3 regions of the Nocardia sp. NPDC050712 genome follow, and region 3 is predicted to be linked to each of the others. Evidence: riboswitches for the same ligand, from Rfam matches in the RefSeq annotation. Region 3 holds a riboswitch; each other region holds the start of a gene.
The links. Region 3 has a riboswitch for S-adenosylmethionine ahead of AB0H76_RS22720 (rhodanese-like domain-containing protein). Riboswitches for the same ligand answer to the same signal wherever they lie in the genome.
Positions count from the first base shown of each region.

Region 1: it holds a riboswitch for S-adenosylmethionine, as region 3 does, so the genes downstream of both, AB0H76_RS26305 (aminotransferase class V-fold PLP-dependent enzyme) here and AB0H76_RS22720 (rhodanese-like domain-containing protein) in region 3, are expected to answer to the same signal.
Region 2: it holds a riboswitch for S-adenosylmethionine, as region 3 does, so the genes downstream of both, AB0H76_RS28590 (amino acid ABC transporter permease) here and AB0H76_RS22720 (rhodanese-like domain-containing protein) in region 3, are expected to answer to the same signal.

Region 1 is NZ_JBFAHT010000003.1:1,270,600-1,278,158, forward strand. Features, by position in the region: gene AB0H76_RS26285 (alkene reductase) at 1-516, opposite strand, end outside; gene AB0H76_RS26290 (MerR family transcriptional regulator) at 582-938, shown strand; gene AB0H76_RS26295 (lipase family protein) at 946-2,346, opposite strand; gene AB0H76_RS26300 (TetR/AcrR family transcriptional regulator) at 2,436-3,077, opposite strand; gene AB0H76_RS26305 (aminotransferase class V-fold PLP-dependent enzyme) at 3,182-4,495, opposite strand; SAM riboswitch class IV at 4,543-4,657, opposite strand; gene AB0H76_RS26310 (LysE family translocator) at 4,783-5,421, shown strand; gene AB0H76_RS26315 (Pls/PosA family non-ribosomal peptide synthetase) at 5,577-7,559, shown strand, end outside.
Region 2 is NZ_JBFAHT010000004.1:97,230-104,788, forward strand. Features, by position in the region: gene AB0H76_RS28560 (NAD(P)/FAD-dependent oxidoreductase) at 1-848, shown strand, start outside; gene AB0H76_RS28565 (hypothetical protein) at 845-1,177, shown strand; gene AB0H76_RS28570 (carotenoid biosynthesis protein) at 1,174-2,136, shown strand; gene AB0H76_RS28575 (DUF3153 domain-containing protein) at 2,226-2,972, shown strand; gene AB0H76_RS28580 (glycosyltransferase family 2 protein) at 2,994-4,142, shown strand; gene AB0H76_RS28585 (hypothetical protein) at 4,175-4,804, opposite strand; SAM riboswitch class I at 4,997-5,091, shown strand; gene AB0H76_RS28590 (amino acid ABC transporter permease) at 5,278-6,258, shown strand; gene AB0H76_RS28595 (amino acid ABC transporter ATP-binding protein) at 6,255-7,034, shown strand; gene AB0H76_RS28600 (ABC transporter substrate-binding protein) at 7,031-7,559, shown strand, end outside.
Region 3 is NZ_JBFAHT010000003.1:472,648-480,206, reverse strand. Features, by position in the region: gene AB0H76_RS22735 (amidohydrolase family protein) at 1-742, opposite strand, end outside; gene AB0H76_RS22730 (FAD-dependent oxidoreductase) at 796-2,184, opposite strand; gene AB0H76_RS22725 (hypothetical protein) at 2,432-2,884, shown strand; SAM riboswitch class IV at 2,936-3,051, shown strand; gene AB0H76_RS22720 (rhodanese-like domain-containing protein) at 3,067-3,483, shown strand; gene AB0H76_RS22715 (O-succinylhomoserine sulfhydrylase) at 3,509-4,723, shown strand; gene AB0H76_RS22710 (hypothetical protein) at 4,732-5,028, opposite strand; gene fgd (glucose-6-phosphate dehydrogenase (coenzyme-F420)) at 5,182-6,192, opposite strand; gene AB0H76_RS22700 (HAD-IIA family hydrolase) at 6,279-7,076, shown strand; gene AB0H76_RS22695 (MarR family winged helix-turn-helix transcriptional regulator) at 7,069-7,518, opposite strand; gene AB0H76_RS22690 (type 1 glutamine amidotransferase family protein) at 7,515-7,559, opposite strand, start outside.

The DNA.
Region 1 (7,559 bases), 800 kb from region 3:
GAAACCGGCGGTGACGGCGTTGCGGGCGGCGGTGACGAAATCGGCGACGGTGGCGTGGATTTCGGCGACGGTCATTGCACGTGGGACGGCGGCGGGCTGGGCGCCGTCGGCGGTGTGGATGGTGCCGGGCAGCGGGATCGGCGAGGGAGCGATCGGGGTGTGGCCTGTGTTGTCGGGGTGGCCGATTCGGCCGCCGTGCTGTAGTTGCAGGAAGATCCGGCCGCCTTCGGCGTGCACCGCGTCGGTGACGCGCCGCCAGCCGGCGATGTGCGCGGCGGTGTAGATGGCGGGGATGCCGGCGAAGGTCTTGCCGACCAGGTTCGGTGTCGCGGCCTCGGCGATGATCAGGCCGGCGCCGGCGCGCTGGGCGTAGTAGGTGGCCATCAGGTCGGTGGGGGTGCCGTCGGCCGTGGCGCGGTTGCGTGACATCGGCGCCATCACCAGGCGATTGGGGAGTTCGAGGGCCCCGAGGCGGGCGGTGTCGAAGAGGCTGGTGGGTGCTGCTGTGTTCGTCATGTGGGTACGGTAAAACTTGACATCAATGTGAGGATCAAGTCCGAATGTGAAAGGCCAGGTGGCGGATGCGAATCGGGGAGTTGGCCGAGCGCACCGGGGTCAGTGAACGGTCGCTGCGCTACTACGAGGAGCAGGGATTGCTGGTCTCCGGGCGCACACCGGGCGGCCACCGCGACTATCCCGAGCCCGCCGTGGACCGGGTCGTGCACATTCAAGAACTGTTCGCGGCGGGGCTGTCCAGCAAGAAGATCGTGCAGATCCTGCCCTGCATGCGCGACGTAGACGGCGGCGCCAACGAGTTCGCCACACCGGAACTGGTGGACGAGCTGCGCACCGAACGCGAGCGCATCGATCGCAAGATCCGCGATCTGCTGCGCTCGCGCGAGGTGCTCGATGAGGTCATCGGGCGGGCCGCCGTCTGAGGCGTCCTCAGGAGCCGATCGGCTTGCCGAACAGCGCCAGTACGGTCTCGCCGAGCATCGTGCCGGCGTAGGGCAGCACGCCGGGCGCGGCAGCCATCGAGCTGACATCGCTGGTGCTGCAACCGGATTGGGCGGGCACGCCGTTCAGCCGATCGCGCAGCCAGAGCAGGGCGGCGGGACCACCGCTGACCTCGGCGACGATGTGCTCACTGGCCCAGTCGCGGGTGTACTGGACCTGGGCGCTGGGGTCGGTGCAGTAGCTGTCGACCATGGTGTTGGCCGCGCCCAGCGGCAGGATCTCGTCCCAGCGGGAGTGCCAGATGAACATCGGCATATCGGGGACGGTCTTGCCGAGCCGGGTTTCCTCCACGACGCGCTGTACTGCCGGATTGCGCATCGGGTCACCCGCGGTGGACCACAGCAGGCCCTTCAGGTCGACGAAGGGCAGCAGCATCGACTGATATTGCACGCACAGCGGGCCTTTGGCGGTGATGAGCGCCCGGCCGAGCGGGTCGATATTGCGGTCGATGTACTCGGCGAAATACGGGTATTCGCGGGTCAATCCGATCACCGCGGCCAAGACCAGCGCGGCGGTGGCCTGCCCGTTGGCCATCTCGAGCGCGGCGCCCAGGTCGGGGCCGTTGCCGCCGCTGGCGGAGGCGACGATGTTGAGGTCGGGCGCGTAGCTCTGCTTCAGTTCGGCGGCGTGCTGGGTGGCCAGGGCGCCACCGGAGTAGCCGTACATGCCGACCGGGGCCTGCGCGCCGACGCCGAGCGGTTCGAACGCGGTGGCGGCGCGGATGCCGTCGAGGGTGATGCGCCCGGCGAGCGGGCCGGCGGCGTAGGCCGAGTTCGGGCCCTGGTGGTCGGGGATGACGACGGCCCAGCCCTGTTGCAGCGCGGCCTGCGCGAAGAGGAATTCGGCGGGCGCCACGATCTGGCCGGCGAAGGTGGCGGCCGAGAGGAATTGCAGCGCGTAGGACGGCGCGCAGTACCCGGCGAGCGAGTCCTCGGCGATCTGCACCGACAGCAGTTTGCGGGGTTCGGGGGCGACGCCGCGCGGCTTGAGCATGGTGGCCACGGCCGGAATCGGTTGTCCGGCGGTGTTGTTGGAGCGGTAGGACACCTGCCAGGCGTCGACATTGAGCGGGATGATCCCCGCGTTCGCGACGTTGACCTGCCGGACCGCGATGAGCCCGCCGGGGTCGGTGGCGGCGACCACGTCCGCGGGCGGGTTGTAGAAGGCGGCGTCGAATTCCGGCGGCAGCGGTATCGGGGCCGGCGCCTGAATGGCCGGCTGGGCCGGCGCCGGTTCGGCGACGGCGGTTGTCGTAGTGGCCAATACCGCGAGCACGCCGGCGGCCAGGGCTGCGGTACGACGCAGCGCGTGTGATTTCCAGATGGTCATCTTCGACCCACATCCCTTGTTCCCCGCATTGAGACACCTGCGTCTCAATGTTGCGCGTCACTATCGCACGAACGTGACCGGGATCGCAATTACCCCTCGGATGTGCTGGGGATCAGCAAGGCGAACAGCAGCGTCGACAGCATCTCGACCAGGGCACGCACCGGCGGCCGCTGCTCGTCCATGCTCCAGTGATGGGCCGCGCCGTTGAGCGCGCCGATGAAGCCGGCCATGGCGGTCGGCCAGCCGCAGGCCGGAGCGCGCACCTCGGGCACGTTGGAGGCGATGGCCTCGATGGTGTTGGCCCACTCGTCGCGCACGCCGAGCCGGTGCTGTTCGACGCGTTCGCTGACGCCGACCACCTCGACGTAGGCGACCTTGGCCCGGCGGATATCGCTGACCATCGCGTCCAGATACGCGGTCAGGCCCACGGTGACCAGTTCGCGGGCCGAACCGCCGGTGGTGTCGGCCAGCGCCGCCGCGACGGCGTCCCGGGCCGCCTGATGGGCCGCGTCGTAGGCGGCCATCAGGAGATCTTCGCGGCTCGAGTACTCCTCGTAGAACTGGCGCCGGGACAGGCCCGCGGTCGAGCAGATCTCTGTCACAGAGCTTTTCGCGTACGACCGATCGGCGAACACCGTCAGCGCCGCGTCTACGAACAAGGCGCGGCGCTCGGCGCGGCGCTCCAGGACCGATTGTCCGGAGTAGCTGTGTCTGGTCTGCGGCGTACCCATCGCCGCCCAGCGTAGTGCCCGCCGCGGCGCGGTTCCCGATCGGTGGCCGCAACCGAAAAGGCAGGTGCGGGCAGGTTTCCCGGCCCGCACCCGCCTTGCGGAGGTCAGTCGAGGCAGGCGGCCGCGCCGGCGCTCGGATCGGAGAAGTCGCGGGTTTCAGGGGTGGGGTTCCACAGGCCGTCGGTCTTGGCGTACTTCCAGGACGGGCCGTGCTCGACGAGCGTGGCGACGGCCTGGATCAGCCGATCGACGTCCGCGGAGCTGGTGCCGAGGCCGACGCTGGCGCGCAGCGCGCCTTCCAAGCCGAGGCGGGCCAGCAGCGGGTGGGCGCAGAAGCGGCCGTCGCGGACGCCGATGCCGTGCTCGGCGGAGAGGTAGGCGGCGACCTCGCCGGGGGCGAAGCCGTCCAGGGTGAAGGCGACGATGCCGACGATGTCGGGGCTGTCGGCCCACAGCCGCAGCTGGCGGACGCCGGGGAGGGCGGACAGGCCGGTGCGGAGGCGTTCGGCGAGTTCGTGTTCGTGCGAGATGAGGGTCTGCGGGTCGATCTGACACAGGGCGTCACAGGCGGCCGCGAGGGCGGCGACGCCGAGCACGTTGGGCGAGCCGGCCTCGTGCCGCTGCGGGGCGGGCGCCCACTGCGCCCCCGCGGTGGTGACCTCGCGGACCGCGCCGCCGCCGGCCAGATACGGTTCGGCCTGATCGAGCCAGTCCCGCCGGCCGACCAGCACGCCGGCGCCGAACGGCGCGTAGAGCTTGTGGCCGGAGAAAGCCAGGTAGTCGATGCCGGTGTCGCGCAGGCTGATCCGGCGATGCGGCGCCAGCTGCGCGGCGTCGACCAGGATGCGGGCGCCGCACTGGTGCGCGATCAGGGCGAGGCGTTCCAGCGGCAGCACCTCCCCGGTGACGTTGGAGGCGCCGGTGACCGCCAGCAGCGCGGCGGGCTTGCTGCACAATTCGGCGACGACCAGGCGGATGGTCTCCTCGACGGTGTCGGCGGCGCGCACGACGCGGCGGCCGTTCTTGGTCCACGGCAGGAAGTTGGCGTGGTGCTCGATGTCGAGGACGACGGTGTCGCCGGGGACGCAGCCGGCCAGCAGGTTCAGCGAATCGGTGGTGTTGCGGGTGAACACGACGACCTGGTCGTCGGCGGCGTCGAGGAAGCGGGTGACCGAACCGCGGGCCGCTTCGTAGCGCTCGGTGGAGATGCGCGAGGCGTAGCCGGCGCCGCGGTGCACGCTCGCGTAGAACGGCAGCAGCTCCTGCACCCGGTCGGTGACCTGGGCCAGAGCCGGCGCGCTGGCGGCGTAGTCGAAGTTGGCGTAGGTGGTGGTTCCGCCCTGCACGAGCGGCACCTGGAGATCGTCGCCGGATACTCGGGCGAGGGGGGCGCAGATCTGGGTGGCCACAGCAGTCATCACGTAAATCCCGTCGGTTCAGGGACCCGCAATCGTGAGATCGGTCGAGTCCGCGCTTGCCGCGCCCATCTGGACGAACAGCCTGGTCGTCACCCGGAGCACCCCACCGCGGAGGAGGGTTGCCGACCAGCTAGCCGGGGCTTAGTGCTGGTACTCATGACCTGAACCGAGATTGTCAGACGCACCGGCGGCCTGTCAACCGCCATTTCCCGCTAGTCGCGGCTGCATGAAAATGCAGTGAAAAGAATAAACTTGCGAACTTGTTCCGGATGCGTTCCCATGGAGGGGTGACACCTTCACTCCTGCTCAGCTTCGTCGGCCTGTGCATCCTGCTGTCCCTCACGCCCGGTCCGGACACCTTCCTGGTGCTGCGCTACTCGATCGCCGATGCCCGACCGGGGATCGCGGCGGCGATGGGGTCGGCGCTGGGCGGAATGGTGTGGGCGGTGGTCGTGGCCGCCGGTGTCGCCGCGCTGCTGGAGCAGTCCGCCACGGCCTATCGGCTGTTGAAGGTGGTCGGCGGAATCTACTTGCTGTACTTGGGAATTCGCGCCCTGATCGACCTGCGGAAGCAGCGCCGGGCGGCCGCCGCGGAACCGGCGGACACCCCGGCCCGCCCGGCGGCGGCCGCCTCGGTTCGCTCGGCGTTCGCCGCGGGCGTGATCTCCTGCCTGTTCAACCCGAAGGTCGGGTTGTTCTACCTGGCGGTACTGCCGCAGTTCCTGTCCGAGGTCAGCTTCGCCAACACCTTGGCGCTCGGCGCCATCGAATCCGCCATCGCCGCGATCGAAATGGTGCTGGTCGCGCTGCTCGCTTCGCGGGCGGTGGCGCTGCTGCGGCGGCCGGTGATCCGGGAGCGGCTCGAGCAGGCCTCGGCGGGAATTCTCGCCACGCTCGGGATCGGCACCGCCGCTTCGGCCGCGTAACGCTGCCGCGGTTCGGCGACGGGAAATTCGCAGGTACCGCAGGTACCGTGGACAGTTGGTCACCGTGGTGTTTGCCCACTGGTAACCCTGGTCGTGCAGTATTTCCGCCGTCTCGGTATGGGCCGGGATCGGTCTATGAGAGGTGGGCAGGGCGGATGCTCCAGCCGGAGGTCGATGCGGTAGCCGAGGAGCTATCGAATCCTTTGCTGCGCGGCACCCTTGCCCCGCCGGCCCGGACCCTGGTCGATATTCTCGCCGCGACCGCGGACACCTACCCCGACGCGCCCGCCCTCGATGACGGCACGACGGTGCTCGGGTACGCCGAACTGCTGGCCGAGGTCGATACCGTGGTCGGTCGGCTGGCCGCCGCGGGTGTCCGGGCGGGGGACCGGGTCGGGGTGCGGATGCCCTCGGGGAGCAGCGATCTCTACGTCACCATTCTCGCGGTGCTGCACGCGGGCGCCGCCTACGTCCCGGTCGACGCCGACGATCCGGACGAGCGGGCCCGCCTGGTCTTCGGCGAGGCGCGGGTCAGCGCGATCGTCACGGCGGCCGGTGTGGAGCGCACCGGAGTCGAAACAGCCGACGCGGCAGTGGAATCCACCGAACTCCCGGCACCCGACGACGACGCCTGGATCATCTTCACCTCCGGGTCCACCGGTACGCCGAAAGGTGTTGCGGTGACCCATCGCAACGCCGCCGCGTTCGTCGACGCCGAGGCCCGGCTGTTCCTGCGCGACGCGCCGATCGGCCCCGGCGACCGGGTACTGGCGGGGCTCTCGGTGGCCTTCGACGCCTCCTGCGAGGAGATGTGGCTGGCCTGGCGGCACGGCGCCTGCCTGGTGCCCGCGCCGCGCGCGCTGGTGCGGACCGGCGCGGATCTGGGGCCGTGGCTGGTGCGCCGGGAGATCAGCATCGTCTCCACCGTGCCGACCCTGGCCGCCACCTGGCCGGCCGAGGCGCTGGACTCGGTCCGGCTGCTCATCTTCGGCGGCGAGGCGGTCCCGCCCGAACTCGCGGAAAAGCTCGCCGGAAACAGCAGTTCGGGAGACGTCGACTCGGTCCGGGAGGTGTGGAACACCTACGGGCCGACCGAGGCCACCGTGGTCGCCTGCGCGGCGCTGCTCGACGGCACCTGGCCGGTCCGGATCGGTCTCCCGCTCGACGGCTGGGACCTCACCGTCGTCGACGCGGCCGGTAATCCGGTGGGGGAGGGCGAATCCGGCGAGCTCGTCATCGGCGGTATCGGCTTGGCCCGGTACCTCGACCCCGCCAAGGATGCCGAGAAATACGCGCCGCTGGCCTCGGTCGGCTGGGAGCGGGCGTACCGCAGCGGCGATCTGGTGCGCAACGACCGGGAGGGTCTGGTCTTCCTCGGCCGCGCCGACGACCAGATCAAGCTGGGCGGCCGCCGGATCGAACTCGGCGAGATCGACAACGCGTTGCAGCACCTGCCGGGTGTCACCGGCGCCGCGGCCGCGATCCGAACCACCAAGGCGGGCAACAAGATCCTGGTCGGCTATCTGACCGGCCCCGGCGACGATTTCGACCAGGCCGGAGCCAGAGCGATACTAGCCGAACAACTTCCGGCGCCACTGGTGCCCCGGCTCGCTGTCGTCGCGGAACTGCCCACCCGCACCTCCGGCAAGGTCGACCGCGACGCGCTGCCCTGGCCGCTGCCCAAGCACAAGGACCCGGACGCCGACACCGGACTGTCCCCGACGGCGCAGTGGGTCGCGGGACTGTGGGATTCGCTCCTCGGCGCGGAGGCCACCGGACCGGGCACCGACTTCTTCGATCTCGGCGGCGGCTCGCTCGCGGCCGCCCAGCTGGTGGCGGCCTTGCGCGAGCGCTATCCGCACGTCGCGGTCGCCGATCTGTACGACCATCCGCGCCTCGGCGCGCTGGCCGACTTCCTGGACGCGAGCGCCCCGGTCGAGGCCGTCGACGAACGCCTCGTGCGCCCGACGCCGCTGAGCGCCCAGACCTTCCAGGTCCTGGCCACCATCCCGCTGACCACGCTCACCGGCCTGCAATGGCTGACCTGGCTCGCCATCGTCGGCAATATCGCCGCCCGCTACGGCGCGCTGCCGTGGCTGCCGCATCTGTCCTGGTGGTGGGCACTGGTGGCGTTCCTG
Region 2 (7,559 bases), on a different contig from region 3:
CCGACGGCGGCACGGTCACCACCGGTGACGCGGTCACCGCCGTGCGGCGCGCGGGCGCGGGCTGGGAGGTGCGCACCGCCGCGGGCCGAAACCTGCGGGCCGACACCGTGATCGCGGGCACCCACATTCTCACCACGCTGGATCTGCTGCGCGCGGGCGGTTTCGACGCCGAGCCGCTCGACGACTGGCAGCGGCGCATCCGCGTCGGCCCCGGCATCGGCATGGTGGTCCGGCTGGCCACCAGCGCGCTGCCGAACTATCCCGGGGCCACGGCCGCGGAATCCGCGCACGGACTGCAATTCCTGGTGTCCGACCGGGCGCAGCTGCGGCGGGCGCACGGCGCGGCCCTGGCCGGTGACCTGCCGCCGCGCCCCGTGGTGCTGGCGATGAGTTTCAGCGCGCTGGACCCGAGCATCGCGCCCCCGGGCGAACATCAGCTCTCACTGTGGGCCCAATGGCATCCTTATCGGCTGGCCGACGGCAGCGACTGGGCCGGGCACGCCGAGCGGGAGGCCGACCGGATCATCGCCGAAGTCGACTCCTACGCACCCGGTTTCGCGGACACGGTGCTGCGCCGCCATGTGCAGACACCGGTCGACCTGGAACGCGAGATGGGGCTGCGCGGCGGCAACGTGATGCACGTGGAGATGTCGCTGGACCAGATGATGCTGTGGCGGCCGATTCCGGAGCTGTCCGGGCAGCGGGTGCCGGGTGCGCCGGGGCTGTATCTGACCGGGGCCTCGACCCATCCGGGTGGCGGCGTGTCCGGCGCGAGCGGCCGCAGCGCCGCACGACTGGTGTTGCGCGATGCCCGGCGCGGCCGATTCGCCCTGTCACGCAGGCGATGATCGGCTACGACGAGATGACCGAGCACGGACGGGAACTGCGCTACACCGTCAGCTTCCCGGAGTACCTGGACGGCTACGAATTCGAGACCGAGGCCAAGGGCTATCTGGTCGAGTTGAGCGTGGCGACGGTCGCGGCCGCGTTCACGATCACGGTCTTCGATCCCGCCCGTCTGACCCAGGAGATCGCGGACGAGGTGGCCGAGTTCGGATACTGCACGCTGTCGAACGTGCTCGTGGTTCCCGCGGTGACCAGGGCCGAGATCCTGCGCGGCGTCGAACGCCTGGCCCGCGGCGGTTTCGACGGGTTGCATCCGCAGGCCGCCGGGTGAGGACGAGCGATCGGGCGCTGGTTCCCGCGGTGCTGGCGGTCGCTCTCGTCGCGGCGCAGATCTGCTATCCGCTCACGCAGGGCGGCGCCCGCGATCGGGTGACCGTGGTCGTGGTGCTGCTCGCGGCGGCCACTGCCCTGGCCCACGCCGCCCGGACCCGCGGGTCGGGTTACGCGGCGGGGTTTCTGGTGATCGTGTCCGGGCTCGGGCTGCTGGCGGAGGTGATCGGCACCGCGACCGGGTTCCCGTTCGGCTGCTACGACTACGCCGTCGACCGGCTCGGGCCGGCGCTGGCCGGGGTGCCGCTCATCGTGCCGCTGGCGTGGACCGGCGGGCTGTACCCGGTGTGGATCGTGGCCGGGTTGCTGGCGCGGACAGTAGCGGCGCGGATCGGACTGACGGCGGTAGGCGCGGTCGGGTGGGACCTGTTCCTGGATCCGCAGATGGTGGCGGATGGCCAATGGCGGTGGTGCGATGCCGGTTCCGGGTTGCCGGGGCTGGAGCAGATCCCGTTGACGAACTACGCGGGGTGGTTCGCGGTGGGGTTGGTGATGGCAGGGCTGTTGGCCGTTTTGGAGCGCGGCAGTGCGCACTCGCGTGCAGCGTCGGCGGGGGCGCAGGGCGGCAGCGCGCACTCGCCGGCAGCAGCGCGGCCGGAACACGGCGGTGCGCACTCGGCGGAGGTGGCGCGGCCGGAACACGGGAGTGTGCGCTCGGCGGAAGTGATACGGGCGGAACACAGCAGTGCCCACTCGGCGGGCGGGGCGTGGGCCCGGGGCATTGCGGGAGCGCGCGACGCGTCGGTGGCGGTGCCGGTCGCGGTGTTCCTGTGGACCTGGCTGGGGTCGGCGCTGGCGCACGCGGTGTTTCTCGGGTTGCCCGCCTCGGCCGCCTACGGGGCGCTCGGGATGGGGCTGCTCGGAATCCCGTTGCTGGGGTGGCTTGCCCGTTATCGGTGATTCCGGTCGATCGGCAGACCGTCTACGGGTTGTCGCGTGGCAATTGCGGGGTCGGGCCTGGCACGATGTGAGCCGTGCAACCTAGCCCGATGACCACGAAGCCCGCTGCCCCGGTTCCCGCGTCGCCGCGCCGCACCGGCGTCCGGATAGCGGGGGCGGTGGTGCTGGCCGCGCTGCTGGTGCCGATGCTCGCGGCCTGCCTGCGGGTACAGGTGTCCATGGGCGTGTCGTCGAACGACCGGGTGTCCGGGCGGATCGTGGCCGCGGTGGTGCCGGCCGACGCCAACGACAAAGGGCCGCAGCTGAAGGCGCCCGAGTCGCTGGCCGCCAAGGTGCGGGTCGAGTCCTACACCCAGGACGGGTACGTGGGCAGCAAGGTCTTCTTCGAGGATCTGTCCTTCGGTGAGCTGTCCCAGCTGGGCGGGCTGTCCGAGCAGAGCCAGGGCATGTTCCAGCTGAGCATGCAGCGCACCGGCGATCTGGTCAGCCTGAGCGGGCGCGTCGATCTGAAATCGGTGCCGCCGCACGGCTCCGACGTGCAATTCACCGTGGCCTTCCCGGCGCGCGTCGCCAAGACCAACGGCAACCGCGAGGACGACTCCACCGTCTCCTGGAAGCTGCCGCCCGGCGATGTGTCCCAGATCCGCGCCGAGGTCAGCTACGCCGACCCCAACACCCGCTCGTTCGCGGGCTGGGCGGGCATCGTCGGCGGCATCACCCTCGCGGTCGCCGCGATCGTCGCCGCGATGGCCTACATGGATCGCAATCCCCCGGCGCCGGGCACCGGCCGGTTCTCGCTGAACGAGTGGTGGCGCACGGTGAAGGAACATCGCTGAGCCGCTCGGGTGCGGACCGACGTGAACTCCGGGCGGTGCTACCCCGTGGTGCGGGCGGGCACCGCGGTGGCCGTGGCCGGATGTGCTGTCGCGCTGTACAACCGGGTGACGATGCCACGTCTGGCCGCGTCCGCGGCCGTGGTCGAGCCGGTGACGGTGTGCGTTCCGGCGCGCGACGAGGCGGGCCGGTTGCCCGCGCTGCTCGCGGATCTTCGGGTCCAGACCGGGGTCCCCGACCTGCGGGTCCTGATTCTCGACGACGCCTCCACCGATGGGACCGCCGCCGCGGCGGCCGCGGTGATCGCGGGCGACGACCGCTTTCTGGTGATCCGGTCCGAGGACGAACCCGACCCCGGCTGGACCGGTAAGGCCGCGGCCTGCCAGCGGCTGGGCGAGCTGGCGGACACCGCCGCGCTGGTCTTCCTCGACGCCGATGTGCGGCTCGGGCCCGGCGCGATCGCCGCCGCCGTGCACGAATTGCGCAGGCGCGAGGTGGCATTGGTCGCACCGTGGCCCGCCCAGGTGGCGGGCTCCGCGGCCGAGGCGCTGGTGCAGCCGCTGCTCTGCTGGTCCTGGGCCGCCGCCCTGCCGATCACCGCCGGCAATCGCAGCCGCAGACCGTCGACGGCGGTGGCCTGTGGCCAGTTCCTGGTCTTCGACACCGCCGCCTACCGCGCCATCGGCGGCCACCGCGCGGTAGCCGCGAGCCCGACCGAAGACCTGGATATCGCCCGCGCCCTGCGCCGCAGCGGCCGCCACACCGCCGTGGTCGCGGCCGGGCGGCTGGCGAGCACCCGAATGTACTCGGGCGCGGCCGAACTCGACGCCGGCTACACCCGCTGGCTGTGGTCCGCCTACGGCGGTTCGCGTGTCGCCGCCGCGGCAGTCGGAGCCGTTGCCGCCCTGGCCTATTGGATCCCGCCCTTGGCCGCCGCCACCGGCCGCGGATCGGTACGGCGCGCCGGGCTGCTCGGGTATTCCGCCGCCGTCGCCGGCCGCCTGCTCACCCGAACCACCGAGACGGCGGCCGCACCGACCCGCACCGATATCGTTGCCGCGCTCTCCCACCCGGCCGCCGTCGCCGCCTACGCGGCACTCACGGTCCGCTCGCACCGCGCCCACCGCCGGGGCACGCTGCGCTGGAAACAGCGGGCCCTGCGCGCCGGCTGAGCATCGAACACCCGCGCTGCCGTGTCCGCCGGCTAGGCGTCGATGATTCCGACCGTGGGCAAATAGAAACAGCTGCGCGCGCCGTCGACCGTGCTGCCGAAGACTGCGGCCAGGACGGTGCCCCGGCCGGTGTCGACCGGGACCGCGCGGATGCCGCCGGTGGGGACGTTGGTGGCGAAGAAGTCGCGGACGGCCTGTTCGGCGAGAGGGCGGAGCACAGCGGGCACCTCGGGCGGGACCATGCTCGCGAAGACCTCGTTCAGGGGGCCCATCGACGCCATGCCGCCGCGACCGGTGTCGATGTTCAGCCAGGCCACCCGCATGCCGGAGCCGTCGGAGCGGCTCGGGTCCGAGGGCAGGAAGGTGAACATGGTCTGGCCGGATTTCACGGCGGTCAGGTCCAGCCCGGGGATCGCCAGGGTGTGCGCTGGCCAGGGGCCCGGGACCGCACCCGCCATGGCGGGATTGGTGAGGGTGACGCCCGTGCCGCTGCACAGGGCCGCCGTGGGATAGAGGAACGGCGTCACGCCGAGGGCTTGCAGGGCGCCGGCGGTGCCGTCGGAGGCGGCCGGTGCCGCGACGGCCGGCGCCACCGGGGCGAGAGCGAGCGCGGCCAATGCCGCCGGGGCTGCGAGATACGAGAGCCGACTTCGAGCGAACACCGCGAACCTCCTCACGTCGAAACGATCGAGGTTCACACCGTACGCCCGCTACCTCCCGAAACCGGGCATTTCCGGCGGGGCCAGCAATCGGGCCGCGACCATAGTCCGCCACGAACGCCCCGGTGACCAGGACTGCGCTCATCGTGATTTCTAACCTTGAATCCGAGTTCACTTGCTCCCCATGATGTTCGAGCACCATCCAGAGCGATTGAGAGACCTGGCTCGCCGACGTCGCAGCAACCCCCCGGCATGCCGGGTGCGGGTGCTTCCGCCAGGACCGATGGAGGAACCCCACCATGAGCACCGCATACCGCGCCACCCGCTGGGGGCGCCTGCACATCGACCACTGCCGCAGCACCTCGACGGGTTGTCGCGGCTGAGCCGCCGCCAGACCCGCACCCGACGCTGGCCGGGTGATGCGACCGACGCCGACGGCGTGGTCGCGTTCATTTTTTCTTTCGAGGATCATCGTTATGAGTGCGTCGATCGCACCACCCGACGCCGGAGCGCCGCCCGGCACGCCGGAGCCGGCGGAGCTCGCGCCGCCGACGGTGGCGAAGCCGTGGCATCCGTGGCGCTGGGTGATCAGCGCGGCGGCCCTGCTGCTGCTGGCCCAGTTCGTGCACGGCCTGGTGACCAACCCGGGCTGGGAATGGGCGACGTTCGCGCGCTACTTCACAGCCAAGTCCGTGCTCGCCTCGCTGCGGGTCACCCTGGAGCTGACGCTGTGGGGTACGGCGCTGGGGTTCCTGCTCGGCACCTTGCTCGCCATCGCCCGGCTGTCGAACAACCCGGTGCTGCGGGTCATCTCGTGGGTCTACATCTGGGCGTTCCGATCCATTCCGATGATCGTGCAGCTGCTGTTCTGGTTCAACATCGCCTACCTGTATCAGAAGATCTCGCTCGGCATCCCGTTCGGCCCGGCCTTCTTCACCTTCGACGTCAACAACGTGATCAGCGGCTTCACCGCCGCCGTGATCGGCCTGGCGCTGCACCAGGCGGCCTACTCGGCGGAGATCATCCGCGCGGGCATCATCTCGGTGGACGCCGGGCAGCTGGAAGCGGCCGCCGCCCTGGGCATCCCGCGCTGGCGGCAGTTCCGGACGGTGATCGTCCCGCAGGCCATGCGCTCGATCCTGCCCAACGCCACCAACGAGGTGATCAGCCTGTTCAAGGGCACCTCGATCGTGTCGGTGATGGCGATCGCGGAGCTGTTCTATCAGGTCCAGGTGATCTACGGCCGCAACGGCCGGGTGGTGCCGCTGCTGATGGTGGCCACGGTCTGGTACATCGTGCTGACCACGGTGCTCTCGGTGGCGCAGTACTACATCGAGCGGCACTACGCCAAGGGCGCGCAGCGCGAGATCCCGCCGACGCCGTGGCAGAAGGCGCAGCGCAAGTTCCGTGAGATCGCCGCCATCGGCGTGGCCACACCGCGCGGAGCGACCCGATGAGCGCCGCGGCGACGCCCGCGGTCGAGGTGCGCGGAGTCCGCAAGTCCTATGGCGCGCAGGAGATTCTGCGCGGTATCGATCTGACGGTGCGCTCCGGCGAGGTGGTCGCGGTGATCGGCCCGTCCGGCGGCGGCAAGTCCACGCTGCTGCGGGTGCTCAATCACCTGGAGACGCTGGACGCCGGAACTGTGCACATCGACGGCGAGCTGATCGGCTATCGGTTGCGCCGCAACGTCTTACACCCGTTGACCGACCGCGAGGTGCGCCGCCAGCGCTCCCGCATCGGCTTCGTCTTCCAGCAGTTCAACCTCTTCCCGCACCTGACCGCGCTGGAAAACGTCACGCTCGCACCGCTGTCGGCGCAGGGCCGGCCCAGGGACGAGGTCGAGCGGGAGGCCCGCGAGTTGCTGGCCCGGGTCGGCATCGCCGCGTTCGCCGACGCCTATCCGCGCACGCTCTCCGGCGGGCAGCAGCAGCGCGTCGCGATCGCTCGCGCGCTGGCCCTGCGCCCCAGGGTGATCCTGTTCGACGAACCCACCTCGGCGCTGGATCCCGAGCTGGTGGGCGAGGTGCTCGCGGTCATCCGCGATCTCGCCCACACCGGCACGGCGCTGGTGATCGTCACCCACGAGATCGGTTTCGCCCGTGAGGTCGCCGACACCGTGGTCTTCCTCGACGACGGCGCCATCGTCGAACAGGGCCCGCCGGCCCAGGTCCTGGACCATCCCGAACATCCCCGCACTCGCGCATTTCTCTCCAGAACAGGTATTCGATGAAGCTCTCCGCCCTGGCCGCCGCTACTGCCGCGCTGGCCGTCCTGGTCACCGGCTGCGGCACCGATCCCGATGCGGGCCACGAGGTCCAGCAGGCCGGCGCGGTCTCCTACGACCTCTCCCCCGCCCAGTCCGGGCGAGTCCGCGGCACCAAGGTCGACGCCATCGCCGCGACGGTGCCGCAGGCGATCCGCGATCGCGGCAGCCTGGTGATCACCGGCTCCAGCGGAGCCGCGCCGCCGCTGCGGTTCTACGCCACCGACGACAAGACCACGGTCGGGTCCGAGGTCGATTTCGCCTCGGCGATCGCCGACGTGCTCGGCCTGAAACTCGAGGTGCGGGTGGCGGACTGGGCGCAGAACTTCGTCAAGGTGGATTCCGGTGAGGTGGACGCGTTCATCTCGAACGTCACGGTGACCGAGGAGCGCAAGGAGAAGTACGACTTCGCCACCTACCGCACCGACACCGTCGCCCTGGAGGTCCCGATCCAGAGCGATCTGGTCTTCACCGATCGGAAGAGCCTGGCGG
Region 3 (7,559 bases):
GGGCGTGCGAGGGCAGGCGGTAGAACTCGCGGGCGTTGTCCTCCAGGACGGCGAACATGTCGGTGCCGACGACGTCGCAGATCAGGTCGACGTCGGGGTCCTGGAAGGGGCGACCGGCGCGGGTACCCGGCAGATCGGAGCCGAACATCAGGGCGCGCGGGTTCACCGCGTGGATGCGGCGGATGGTGTCGGCGACGTGCATCGACACCCGGCCGAAACCGGTGGCCTTGACCCGGGCGCCGCGATCCACCAGATCCAGCAGATACGGCAGGCTCTCCTCGGACATGCCGAGATGGTCGATGGACAGCGCGGGCAGCTTGGAGATCACCGGTTGCAGCGAGGCCAGCATCGAACCGTCGATATAGACCTCGACATGCCAGCCGACCAGATCGTGCGCCCGCAGCGCCTGCAGGGTCATGCCGGTGATGTCGGCGGCGGCGCGCTTGAGATTGAAACGCAAGGCGCGCACGCCGATTCGATCCAATTCGACGATGTCGGCGTCGGAGGTCTCCAGGTTCAGCGTCGTCACGCCGACCCAGCCCGGGCCGAGCTCGGCCAGGGCCGCCTTCATCCAGGTCTGGTCGGTGCCCTGGAAGGACGCGCTGACCACCGCGCCACCGCCGACATCGAAGCGCGCCATGCGCTTTCGATAATCGGCGATGGTGTAGGGGTCGGGCAGGTAGCCCTCGTTCTCGATCAGCGGGAACCGCGGATCGATGATGTGGACATGGGCATCGAACACTTGTACAGAATGCCTCAGTTAGCGAGTTTTCGCTGCCGTCGCAGGACCAAGAACTACACCTTGTTGGGTTCGCTGGCGCGCAACATGTCCTCGCGCTCGACAACCTTGACCCGCTCGCGGCCCTCCGGCTCGCCCAGGGCGCGCTCGTGCGCGTCCAGGCGGTACCAGCCCTGCCAGGTGGTGAACGGGATGCCCTTGCCCTCCAGGAAGGTGGTGACGGCGTCCAGTTCCGGCTCCGGGGCCGGGGTGAAGTTCGTGCTGTCGTCGAGCAGGCAGGCCACGGTCTCGTTGGCGTCGCCCTTGGTGTGGCCGATCAGGCCGACCGGGCCGCGCTTGATCCAGCCGGTGACATAGGTGGCCGGCAGGTAGCGGGCGGGACCGTCGGCGTCCTCGTCGGCCAGCACGCGGCCGGCCTCGTTCGGCACGGTGCCGGCCTGCTCGTCGAAGGGCAGGTTGTTGATGTTCTGCGAGAGGTAACCCACCGCGCGGTAGATCGACTGCACGTCCCACTCGCGGAAGGTGCCGGTGCCCTTGACGTTTCCGGTGCCGTCGAGCTGGGTGCGCTCGGTGCGCAGGCCGACGACCTTGCCGTCCGCGCCGAGCACCTCGGACGGCGACTCGAAGAAGTGCAGGAACAGCTTGTGCGGGCGGGTGCCCTGATCGCGAATCGCCCACTGCTCCAAGGTGTTGGCGACCATGTCGACCTGCTTGGAGTGGCGGCGCGCGGCCTCGGAACCGGCGTCGTAGTCGATGTCCTCGGGGTCGACGATGACCTCGATGGTCGGCGAGTGGTCCAGTTCGCGCAGCTCCAGCGGCGTGAACTTGGCCTGCGCCGGGCCGCGGCGGCCGAAGACGTGCACCTCGACGGCCTTGTTCTCCTTGAGGCCGTTGTAGACGTTCGGCGGGATCTCGGTCGGCAGCAGTTCGTCGCCGGTCTTGGCGAGCACGCGCGCGACATCGAGGGCGACGTTGCCGACGCCGAGCACCGCGACCTTCTCCGCGTGCAGCGGCCATTCGCGCGGCACGTCCGGGTGGCCGTCGTACCAGGAGACGAAGTCGGCGGCGCCGTAGGAGCCGTCCAGATCGATGCCCGGGATGTCGAGCGCGCGGTCGGCGTTCGCGCCGGTGGAGAAGATCACCGCGTCGTAGAAGCGCCGCAGGTCGTCCAGGGTGATGTCGGTGCCGTAGTCGATATTGCCGAGCAGGCGCACCTGCTCCTTGTCGAGCACCTTGTGCAGGGCGGTGATGATGCCCTTGATGCGCGGATGGTCCGGCGCGACGCCGTAGCGGATCAGACCGAACGGCGCGGGCATGCGCTCATACAGGTCGATGCTCACCTCGGCGTCGGATTTCATCAACGCGTCGGCGGCGTAGATACCGGCCGGTCCTGCGCCCACGATCGCGATGCGGAGCGGGCGAGTGGCTGCACTCTGTTCGGTCATCTCTTACGCGCACCTTCGGTCGAAAAATAATGGCGTCCTTCTTAGCCTAGGCTAAGTCGAGCGGCCGCTGCGGTTGCCCCTGACGATGCGGCTGGTGCTGCTGGCTCGTAACTGCAAAGCCCCCAGGTCGCTCCGTGCCGCACTGCCACATGGTGATGGCGGCCGACCACGGTCTCGCGATTCTATCGGGACGCCCTCGGCCGCCTGCACGGGTGCCGTCCACCAGGCATAAGGAATCATCGACACCATGACCGAGCAGCAGCCCACGCCAGAGGACGAGCCGATCCTGGTCGACCAGACCGACAAGCGATCGATGACCCCGTTCATCGCCGCGGCGATCTTCGCCGCGATTGTGCTGGTCGCGGTGTTCGCGGGCGGGCTGCTGTCCCCGGCTGAGAAAAATGTCACAGAAGCCGACCGGATCTCCGCGGCCGTCAGCAATTACGTCGGCGGCCGCGCGCAGAGCGACGCGGTGCCCGCGCCGGGCACCGCGTGCACCGGATTCGACGAGGCCAAAACCCCGCTGGGCGCCCAGTTCGGGGCCGGCGGCCGAAAGTCGGTGGAACTCGCCAGGATCGAGGGGCAGACCGTGAACGGGGACCGCGCCAAGGCCACCGTCACCACCGAGGCCGACGGCAAAGAGACCACCGAAACCTGGAATCTGGTCCGGACCGACGGCAAATGGCTGGTCTGCAACTGACCCGATTTCGGTGTTTGACAGCCCGGCCCCTGTCCAGGCAATCTCAGTCCAGGTCATGAGCACCAGCGCCAAGCCCCGGCTCGCTGGTCGGCAACCCTCCTCCGCGGTGGGGTGCTCCGGGTGACGACCTGGCACGCATCCGAACCCCGATGCGGCAAGTGCGGATTCTCAGGAGGATCGACATGACTTACGCCGGTGACATCACCCCGCAGCAAGCGTGGGACCTGTTGCGCGACAACCCCGAAGCCGTGCTGATCGACGTGCGCACCGAAGCCGAATGGCGCTTCGTCGGCGTCCCCGACACCACCGCGATCGAGCGCCCCACCGTGCTCATCGAATGGGTCGACGGCACCGGCACGCGCAATCAAGCCTTCGCCGACCAGCTGAGCAAGGCCCTCGACGGCCGCGCGCCGGAAGCACCCGTGGTGTTCCTGTGCCGCTCCGGTCAGCGCTCCGCGCACGCCGCGACGGTGGCCACCCAGCTCGGCATCGCGCCGGCCTACAACGTGGACGAGGGCTTCGAAGGCCCGCTCGACGCGGACGGTCACCGCGGCGGCTCCGGCTGGCGCGCCCGCGGGTTGCCGTGGAAGCAGTCGTGAGCCCGACTTCTGTGAAGGAGCAGTCATGATCACCGGTGGCGCGTTCGACAAGCCGCTGCCCGAGGGCGTCGGCCCGGCAACCCTCGGCGTGCGCGGTGGCCTGCGGCGCAGCGGTTTCGAGGAAACCTCCGAGGCGCTGTACCTGAGCTCCGGCTTCGTCTACGAGAGCGCCGAGGCGGCCGAGGCCTCCTTCACCGGCGAGATCGAGCACTTCGTCTACTCCCGCTACGGCAACCCGACGGTGGCCATGTTCGAGGAGCGGATGCGGCTGCTCGACGGCGCCGAAGCCTGCTTCGCGACGGCCAGCGGCATGTCCGCGGTGTTCACCGCGCTCGGCGCGCTGCTGGGCGCCGGGGATCGACTGGTGGCCGCGCGCAGCCTGTTCGGGTCCTGTTTCGTGGTGTGCAACGAGATCCTGCCGCGCTGGGGCGTGGAGACCGTCTTCGTCGACGGCGACGACCTGGACCAGTGGGAGCAGGCGCTGTCGGTGCCGACCCAGGCGGTGTTCTTCGAGACACCAGCCAACCCCATGCAGACCCTGGTCGACGTGCGCCGCGTCACCGAGCTCGCGCACGCCGCGGGCGCGAAGGTGGTGCTGGACAACGTCTTCGCCACTCCGCTGCTGCAGCGCGGCTTCGAGCTCGGCGCCGACGTGCTCGTCTACTCGGGCACCAAGCACATCGACGGGCAGGGCCGGGTGCTCGGCGGCGCCATCCTCGGCCCGCAGGACTACATCGACGGCCCGGTGAAGAACCTGATGCGCCACACCGGCCCCGCGCTGAGCCCGTTCAACGCCTGGACCCTGCTCAAGGGCCTGGAAACGATGCCGCTGCGAGTGAACCACTCGGCCGCCTCGGCCCTGCGCGTCGCGAAGTTCCTGGAGGACAACAAGTCCGTGAACTGGGTGCGCTTCCCGTACCTCGAATCACACCCGCAGTTCGACCTGGCCAAGAGCCAGATGAGCGCGGGCGGCACCGTCGTCACCTTCGAACTGAACGCACCCGCCGACGAAGCCAAGAAGCGCGCCTTCGAAGTACTGAACCGCCTGCGCATCGTCGACATCTCCAACAACCTCGGCGACGCCAAAACCCTGATCACCCACCCCGCCACCACCACCCACCGCGCCATGGGCCCCGAAGGCCGCGCCACCATCGGCCTCACCGACGGCGTAGTCCGCATCTCCATCGGCCTCGAAGACGTCGAAGACCTCCTCGACGATTTGGACCACGCCCTCAGCTGACCGGCTGGCTACTCCTGCGGCGGCGGCAACCGCCGCAGGACCTCGTCGAGTTTGGTATCGACGCGTTCGAAGCCTTGCTCGACGGTGGTGCCGAGTTGCTCGACGGTGGTGCCGAGTTGTTCAACGGTGGCGGCCAACTCCTCGTGCTTCAGCGCGAGATTCGTGACAGCCTCCTGGACGCGGCCGAGCCGACGATCCAGCTTCACCAGTTTGCCGGAGACCACGGTCAGGGTCGCGGAATCTCTAGCGCCTTGGATTTCCATTTGCGACTCCAGGGTTGCTACGCGGTCTTCGAGGTCGGCCATGATGTCGAGATTCCTTTCCCTGATCGTACAAGCGGAACAGCCCCGAGGCGCTGACTTCTCCGCCGATCTTGGCCGTTCCCAGGACAGAAAACACCCCCCGAGGCTCCGAATGTGGATAAGTCGGGGGGTGTGGATAACTTCTGGCCGGGGGACCTAGGCGAGGGCGCGCAGGCGCGGGGCCAGGTCGCGCTGGAACAGGTCCAGGAAGCGGCGCTGGTCGTGCCCGGGGGCGTGGAAGACCAGGTGGTTCAGGCCCGCGTCCAGGTACGGCTTGATCAGGTCGACGGCCTGGTCCGGGTCGCTGGCCACGATCCAGCGCTTGGCGATCTGCTCGATCGGCAGTTCGTCGGCGGCGGTCTCCATCTCGATCGGATCGGTGATGGAGTGCTTCTGCTCCGGCGTCAGCGACAGCGGTGCCCAGAAGCGCGTGTTCTCCAGCGCCAGTTCGGGATCGGTGTCGTAGGAGATCTTGATCTCGATCATCCGGTCGATGTCCTCGACGGTGCGGCCGGCCTTGGCGGCGCCCTCGGCGACGGCGGGCATCAGCTTGTCGGTGTAGAGCTCCATGCCCTTGCCCGAGGTGCAGATGAAACCGTCACCCGCGCGGCCCGCGTACCGCGCGACCAGCGGCCCGCCGGCGGCGACGTAGATCGGGATGCCGCCCTTGGGCACGTCGTAGATGGAGGCGCCGACGGTCTTGTAGTACTGGCCCTCGAAGTCGGTGCGGTCACCGCTCCACAGCGCGCGCATCAGATCGACGGATTCGCGGAGCCGGGCGAAGCGCTCCTTGAACTCGGGCCACTCGCCGGTGTAACCCGTGGCGATCTCGTTGAGCGCCTCACCGGTGCCGACGCCGAGCATGATCCGATCGGGGTACAGGCAGCCCATGGTGGCGAACGCCTGCGCGATCACCGCCGGGTTGTACCGGAAGGTCGGGGTGAGCACCGACGTGCCGAGCTGGATGCGCTTGGTGCGCTCACCGACGGCCGCCATCCAGGCCAGCGAGAACGGCGCGTGCCCGCCCTTGTGCCGCCACGGCTGGAAATGGTCGCTGACAGTCGCGCTGTCGAGACCGTGCTCCTCGGCGAGCACCGCGATTTCTACGAGTTCGCGCGGTCCGAACTGTTCGGCCGACGCTTTGTATCCGAGCTTTAGATCACCCATTGTTCCGACCATAGTCACGAGGATTGGATCGTGTGCGAAGTGTCTCAACGGCGCGCGCGGGCGAGCGGTAGCGGATAATTGGCTCCGTGACCCAAGACAACGAGCCGATCCTCTCCTACCTCACCGATATGGACGGGGTGCTGGTGCACGAGGATCAGTTGATTCCCGGCGCCGACGAGTTCCTCGCGGAGCTGCGCGCCAACAACACGCCGTTCCTGGTGCTCACCAACAACTCCATCCGCACCCCGCGCGATCTGCAGGCCCGGCTGCGCCACACCGGCCTCGACATCCCGGAGGAGGCGATCTGGACCTCCGCCCTGGCCACCGCCACCTTCCTCAACGATCAGCGCCCGGGCGGCACCGCGTACGTGGTCGGCGAATCCGGCCTGACCACCGCCCTGCACGAGATCGGCTACGTGCTGACCGACAGCGCCCCCGACTACGTGGTGCTCGGTGAGACCCGCACCTACTCGTTCGAGGCGATCACCACCGCGATCCGCCTGGTGGAGAAGGGCGCGCGGTTCATCGCCACCAATCCGGACGCCACCGGCCCGTCCCGCGACGGCCTGCTGCCCGCCACCGGGTCGGTGGCCGCGCTGATCACGCGGGCCACCGGCAAGGAGCCGTACTACGTGGGCAAGCCGAATCCGCTGATGATGCGGTCGGCGCTGCGCCGGATCGGCGCGCACTCGCAGTCGACGGTGATGATCGGCGATCGGATGGACACCGATGTGATCGCCGGGCTGGAGGCGGGCATGCGCACCATCCTGGTGACCACCGGTATCTCCACCCGCAAGTCGGTGGAGCAGTACCCGTACCGCCCGACCGCGGTGCTGGATTCGGTGGCCGAGCTGGTCGGCCGGACCGACAAGCCGTTCAGCTAGCGTCGCCGGCGAGTTTGTCGAGCACCGCCGAGAGCCGGGTCAGCGCCTCGACGGTGCGGGCGAACTCCGCCTGACCCAATTCGCTGATCAGCCGGTCCGCGATCACCTCGTGCCGGGGGCCGATCCGTTCGACGGCGGCCCGGCCCGCCGCGGTGACCGCGACGAGCTTCGCGCGCCGATGCGCCGGGTTCGGCCGGTATTCGGCAAGCCCCTTGTCCACCAGCAGATCCGCGATGCGCTGCACACTCTGGCGAGTAATGCCCATCGCGCGCGCGATGCCCGACACCGGGAGCGGCTCCCGCAGCACCGCGCCCAGCACCTGCCACCAAGCCGCGGTCAGCCCGGCGGGTGCGGCCAATTCCTCGGCGATGGCGAGGAATTGGCCGTTCAGCCGAAATGACGTGATCGCCGCCGTGCTGAAGAGTTCCTGTTCCGGAGTCATGCCTGCGATTTTGTCTGCTCGTAGGCATCGAGTTCGGCGTA